2 linked regions of the Thiocapsa rosea genome follow. Each later gene encodes a partner of the first gene's protein in a complex. Links are inferred from orthologs where the notes say so. Each region holds a gene or a part of one and is shown on either strand. Other genes may lie near its edges.

Evidence for each region.
Region 2: the proteins of moaD (region 1) and moaE are in contact, whole or in part, in a crystal structure (PDB 1FMA), measured with the Escherichia coli proteins. The link is inferred for Thiocapsa rosea from one-to-one orthologs.

The regions. Positions count from the first base shown.
Region 1 is NZ_RBXL01000001.1:4,223,533-4,226,763, reverse strand. The notes cover bases 206-3,120. They hold moaD (molybdopterin converting factor subunit 1), read left to right. Parts: upstream 206-1,493; coding sequence 1,494-1,748; downstream 1,749-3,120. Other genes in these bases: ltrA (group II intron reverse transcriptase/maturase), read right to left, coding at 2,000-3,120; BDD21_RS18930 (molybdopterin molybdotransferase MoeA), read left to right, coding at 206-1,292. Outside these bases: moaB (molybdenum cofactor biosynthesis protein B), read left to right, coding at 1-39; more of BDD21_RS18930, read left to right, coding at 42-205; more of ltrA, read right to left, coding at 3,121-3,231. UniProt on the Escherichia coli protein: Involved in sulfur transfer in the conversion of molybdopterin precursor Z to molybdopterin.
Region 2 is NZ_RBXL01000001.1:1,390,855-1,394,089, reverse strand. Bases 62-2,980 are described here. They hold moaE (molybdopterin synthase catalytic subunit MoaE), read left to right. Parts: upstream 62-1,245; coding sequence 1,246-1,716; downstream 1,717-2,980. Other genes in these bases: BDD21_RS06385 (urease accessory protein UreF), read right to left, coding at 2,672-2,980; ureG (urease accessory protein UreG), read right to left, coding at 2,047-2,661; BDD21_RS06400 (hypothetical protein), read right to left, coding at 580-1,005; BDD21_RS06405 (hypothetical protein), read right to left, coding at 275-529. Also shown: BDD21_RS06410 (NnrU family protein), read left to right, coding at 1-43; more of BDD21_RS06385, read right to left, coding at 2,981-3,235. UniProt on the Escherichia coli protein: Converts molybdopterin precursor Z to molybdopterin. This requires the incorporation of two sulfur atoms into precursor Z to generate a dithiolene group. The sulfur is provided by MoaD.

The sequences.
Region 1 (3,231 bases):
AACTTCGCCCAGCTCATTCCGCGCTTGCTGGAGCGTTGACGATGACAACGGATCCTTGCGGCTGTGATGCGTCCGGGCGCGCGGCGCTGACCAAAGAGCAGGCGCTCGAGCGCCTGCTCGCGCGCGTCGACCCCATCGGCGAGACCGAGAGCGTCTCGATCGCCGAGGGACTCGGACGCGTCTTGGCCGAACCGGTCAAGAGCGCGATCGACGTCCCTGCCTGGGACAACAGCGCGATGGACGGCTATGCAATCCGTCATGCGGACCTGGCGGCCGGCGACGGGCGCCTGCGCGTCGCTCAGCGGATCCCCGCCGGCTCGTCCGGAAGCGTCCTCGCCCCCGGCACGGCGGCGCGCATCTTCACCGGTGCCCCGGTTCCCGAGGGCTGCGATACCGTGGTGATCCAGGAGGTCTGCGAGGCCGCGGAGGACTGGGTTCAAGTCCCGCTCGACTGCAAAACCAACGCAAACATCCGCCGCATCGGCGAGGACATCCGCGCCGGCGCCGAGGTCATCGCCACAGGCACCCGTCTCGCCCCGCAGCACCTTGGACTCGCGGCATCGATCGGCACCGCGCGTGTCCGTGTCTATCGGCGCTTGCGCGTCGCGGTCTTCTCCAGCGGCGACGAGCTGGTGATGCCGGGCGAGCCGCTCGGTCCCGGACAGATCTACAACTCCAACCGCTTCATGCTCTTCGGGTTGCTGGAGCAACTCGGCTGCAAGGTGGTGGATCTGGGGATCGTCGAGGACACCCCCGCAGCCACCGAGCAGGCGTTGATGCAGGGCGCAGCTCAGGCCGACCTGATCGTCGGCAGCGGCGGCGTCTCGGTCGGCGAAGAGGACCACATCAAGTCCGCGCTCGAGCGGGTCGGCACACTGGAACTCTGGAGCGTCGCGATCCGCCCCGGCAAGCCGCTGGCCTTCGGGCGCATCGGCGCGACGCCCTTCATCGGCAATCCGGGTAACCCGGTCTCGCTGTTCGTGACCTTTTGTCTCTTCGGCATCCCGGTGATCCGACGGCAGCAGGGTATCGCCGGGGATCTGCGTCCCCTGACGCTTCGGGTCCGTGCAGGTTTCGACTGGCTACGCCCCGACAAGCGAAGGGAGTTTCACCGGGCGCGCATTCAAATCGGCGACGACGGTGCGCAGGAGCTTGCGGTGTTCCCCAGCCGCTCATCCGCCGTGCTCTCCTCCGTCGCCTGGGCGGACGGCCTGGTGGAGATTCCCGAGAACCAGGTCATCCACAAAGGCGACTTCGTGGATTTTATTCCGTTCAAGGGTCTCTTCGGCTGAACCGCGTGCGGCGGGGCATGGCAGGGGCCGGGATCGGATCATTCTCCCCGGGATCAATGAACTCGGGGGGACGCGGTTCAGGTGACTGGGGTTTTGTTGGGCGGGTTATCCCTCATGGCGGTATCACCGTGGATCGGCAGTTGTTTGGGCTGAAAGAAAGTCAGGCCCGAGATTCGGCGGCATAGAGTAGCGGATAGAAATATGATCGATATCCTGTATTTCGCTCGGCTCAGAGAGAGCCTTGGACTGGCGAGGGAGCAACTGGATGCCTCGCAAAACATCGACTCCATCGCGGATCTACTCGCGCACCTGCGTATTCGCGGCGAGCCTTGGTCAACGACATTGGCCGAAGGTGAATCCGTTTTGGCGGCAGTGAATCAAGAGATCGCCCGGCCGGACACGCGGATCAAAGACGGCGATGAGATCGCACTCTTCCCGCCGGTCACCGGCGGGTAGAGCACGCAGGCCATTGATGAGAAACGGTTCTCATGAATGGCCCGGAACTATAGGGTAGGGAAGGCTCACGCCTCCCCTCCCTCCGGTAGGGTCGAGAACTGGCGCGCCGAGGTTAGGGTCCGGTGGATCCTCCAGCGCTTTCGCGCTGGCCCTCAGTCCGGCTCCCATGATCACGTTTCCAGCCCCCGCCACGTCAAACCCGGCGTGCCGTTTTCCGGCACCGGGCTTTCCTGCCGACTTCACATCCAGGGTTATGAGACCGCTTGCACTGGGAGCGCTTTCGGCTTACGCAGCCCGATTCGGTACCCGTCGTAGAGCCCGAGCACCTCGTATAGCCACGTCCTACTCCACCTCTTCCAGCCAAAGCCCTGACGCTGCCGCGCGCGCATCAGATGGCGCCGAATCTTCTTCTCCACCCAATCTTGGACATACCCGAAACAGCGACTGGAGTGCCCCACCCGAAAGTAGCCTACCCACCCCCTGAGGATCGGATTGATCAAGGCGATCACCCGATCGATCGGCTGCGAGCGGTAGCGGCGGAACACGTCCTTGAGGCGTTGTAGGATCGCGGTACGCGCCTTCATCCGTGGCGTGTAACGCGCGCCCCAGACCCCGCGCCGAGTCTTGGCCCGGCGGAAGTCAAAGCCCAGGAAGCTGAATGCCCCTCCCCGGCTCAGGTCCAGCCGTCGTGTCTTGTCTTGATTGAGTTGCACATCGAGCTTGGCCAACTCCTCGACCAAGCGTCGCCAGGCCGCGTCCTTGAGCCAGTTCCACCGGCGATACCCATCGACCAAGATCACCAGGTCATCGGCATAACGGGCATACTCGATATAGGTATAGCGTCCGTTGCGGGTGACCTCCTTGGCCCGCTCCAGCATCCGGTCGACCTCGTTGAGGTAGAGGTTACTGAGCAGGGGTGAGATCACACCGCCTTGCGGAACGCCCCGCTTGCCACTGGCCTTGAGGATACGCTTGAGCAAGCCCAAGACCTGATCATCGCGGACCCGCTCCGCCACCTTCCCCAAGAGGAGATCGTGACGAACCGTGTCGAAGTAAGACGCCAGGTCCACATCAATCACATAGGTCTTGTTGCTCACAATGGCCTCGGCCACGCGCTGCACGGCTTGATGCGCCGTGCGCTTGGGTCGGTATCCATAGCTTCCATCCTGGAAGTCAGCCTCGAAGATCGGCTCCAGAATCAGCTTGAGCGCCCCCTGGACCACGCGATCGCGAATGCAGGGAATCCCCAGGACGCGCATGCGCCCGTCTCCCTTGGGAATCTCCCGGCGGCGATTCGGTTGCGGTCGGTAGGTTCCGATGACCAGCTCATCCCGGATGCCTTTCAGAAACGCCTCCACGCCAGCCGCCTCGATGGCCGCGAACGTCACCCCGTCACTGCCGGGGGCACCGTTGTTCGCTTTCGCCATCGCATAGGCCGCGTGCAGGGTCTCCTCTTTGCACACGTGGACGTAGAGTCCCCAGA
Region 2 (3,235 bases), 2.8 Mb from region 1 along the record:
CTGGCTGCACAAGTTGCTGATGGGCGTTGCACCGATCGGGTGAGCGGTTTAAACCGCGCCCGGTGCGGTATGCGTCATGTGTTGGAGTGGATTGGACGCGCCAGCTCCGACGACTGCCGGAGCTGGCGCGGTTTAAAGTGTTGAAAAAATTAAAACTTAAACCGCGTCGCACCGAGATCGAGGATATCTCCAAAGCCAAACGCAACGCGAAAATGACGCATATCGCTCTGGACGCGGTTTAGGAGCCGCGGTTCCGGGGTTCGCCCAAGACGCTTCAGGGCCGCTCGTCCAGGACCGAGAAGCTCACGAAGGTGGCGATCAGGATGAAGGTTGCGACACAGCCCGGGCTCGGGCAGAGCAGCATCAGGACGGCGGCGCCGCTCCAGACGAAGAGGCAGAGTGTGCGACGCGCCCGGTGGGCCGGCGTGGCCTTGCGGCTTTGGAAGGCAACGTAGTCGGAGCGCCCGCTGCACAGCCAATCGATGGCTCGGTGCGGCCACCCGGCGATTTGCGAGAGAAACCGATGCATGCTCGATGGATTTATCGCGAGGCGCTTCGGCGCCTCGCGATTCGCACCGATCAGAATTTGGTCACGACGACGTTGACACCGTCTTCTTGGCCCAGGTCGAAGGTGTTGTCGCTCAGCTTTGCGACCGTGCCGATGACCTCGACAACAACGGCGGGATCGCTCCCTGCGTTGATGACGAGACCATTACCCGAACCATCGTCGATCACGAGGGTCGCGGCATCCGGTCGGGTGATCGAGATACCCTCGGCGGGCGAGACGATGGTCAGGTCCGCGTTCAGGAAGCGCACGGACAGCGCGGAAGGATCGCGATTGGCCTCGACGAAGGCGTCGGCCGCGTCGACCGCGCCGGTCTTGACCTTTTCGACTAGACCCGCGGCCGCCGCTTTCGCCTTGCCCGCGATCTCCCGTGCATTCTCGCTCGTGGCGGCCTCTTTGACCGCAGCCACCGCTTTGTCGAGTTGCTCTTTCCAGTTCATCGTCGTTTCCTCTTGTGGATGGTTGTGCAAAACAGGGACTTGGAGGACGACATCGGGCATGATTCGTCCCTGAGTGGGTCTTCCTCGGCGGGCGTTTCGACACCCGGGTCGGAGGGAAAGCCGGCGAGATCCGAGGCCGAACGCTCGCACTCGAAAGTATAGGATCCCCCTGATTTCTTTGCCGAGCGGACCGGGCAGACCGGGGGCGAACCCCGGACACCAGCGTCGGAGGAACCGAACATGCAACGCATTCGAGTCCAACGCGACCTCTTCGACATCGCGGAGGAGCAAAAAATTCTCTCCCGCGACAAGCCGCAGGTCGGCGCCGTCGTGACCTTCGTCGGTTTGATGCGCGACATCAACGAGGGTGCCGAGGTCGTCGCCATGACCCTGGAGCACTATCCTGGGATGACCGAGAAGGCACTCGTTGCCATCGCCGAGGAGGCCGCTCGGCGCTGGGATCTGGAGGACATCAGCATCCTGCATCGCGTCGGCGAGCTCGCGCCGCAGGATCCGATCGTCTTCGTGGGCGTGAGCAGCCGACACCGTGGCGAAGCCTTTCGCGCCTGCGAGTTTCTGATCGACTATCTCAAGACCCGTGCACCCTTCTGGAAGAAGGAGCGGACGGCGCAGGGCGAGCGGTGGGTCGATGCGCGCGGGACGGATGACGACGCGGCGCGGCGCTGGGTGGATGGATCGACCGACTTGTAGGGGCGAATTCATTTAGCGCCCCTACGCCCTTCCTGGCATGCGCAGTCGGGACCCTTCTTCCCTGACGTCAACCTAACCCGGCAGAGCCGGAACCAAGAAAAGAGGTCGAAAGGTCCGCTCGTTGTCGTTGTCGTTGTCGTTGTCGTTGTCGTAATCGGATTCCGGACGAACACGACAACGACAACGAGAATTCCGCGACGGTTTGCACAAGACGCGCGGCGTGAGGGACTGATCTATTTTTTAATCTCTTAAACCGCGCCGACTCCGGCGGTCGTTAAGTCTGCCGGGCCGATCTCATCCAAACACATCGCATACCGCGGCGGGCGCGGTTTAAGCCCCGAGCATCCCCTGATGCTCGATGAAGTCGAGGATCGTCTCCAGCCCCTGACCGGTGCGCAGATTCGTGAAGACGAACGGCCGCTCCCCGCGCATGCGTTTGGAGTCGCGCTCCATCACCTCCAGCGATGCCCCCACGTAGGGCGCTAGGTCGATCTTGTTGATGACCAGGAGATCCGAGCGGGTGATGCCTGGCCCGCCCTTGCGCGGGATCTTCTCGCCTTCGGCCACGTCGATGACATAGATGGTCAGATCCGCCAGCTCGGGGCTGAAGGTCGCGGCGAGGTTGTCGCCGCCGCTTTCGATGAAGACCAGATCCAGGTCCGGGAAGCGGATCTGCAGATCCTCCACGGCGGCCAGATTCATCGAGGCGTCCTCGCGAATGGCGGTGTGCGGACAGCCGCCGGTCTCTACGCCGACGATGCGCTCGGCGGGCAGTGCCTGCGAGCGGATCAGGAACTCGGCGTCTTCACGGGTGTAGATGTCGTTGGTGACCACCGCCAGCTGATAGCGGTCTCGCAGCGCCTTGCAGAGCGCGTCCAGCAGCGCCGTCTTGCCGGAGCCGACGGGACCGCCGACCCCGATGCGCAGGGGTGTTGCATCGACCATGGTGTCTCCTTCAGGAACGAAACAAGCGAGTGTATTGGGTCTCGTGGGCGGAGCTTGCGATCGCCAGGGCCGGAGTCGAGGCGCCGATCTCCTCGTCCGCGACCTCCAGGGCCGCGCCGACCGTGCTCGGGATAAGCGTTGCCAGGCGCGCCAGCGCCTGTTGGCCGCGCGTCTGGCCCAAAGGGACGAGCTTGATCCCGGCCAGAACAAGATTCTCGAGCCAGCTCCAGGCATAGCCCGTTGCCGCGTCGCGCGGCTCGATCCGCCATGAGCCCGCGGCGAAGGCGAAGCCGGCGGCTTGACTGCGCGCGAGCTGCGGCTTCCAGGCGAGTGCGTCTTCGAGCCCCCAGGCGATGAGCAGATCGGCGAGCGCGCGTCCGCGATCGGTTTCCTCGCGCCGCAGCTCGGCGGTTTCGCGTCCGGCCAAGAGCCGATCGACCCAACCGGCCATCACCGCTTGATCGCGATCGAGCGCCGCGGCCTGCATCCGCACCAAGAGCGGAAGGTCCAGATACCGAAGGCTGCCCCCGATCTGATCGGCCATCCAGCCTTCCAAGTCGTCGGCATCGCGGAT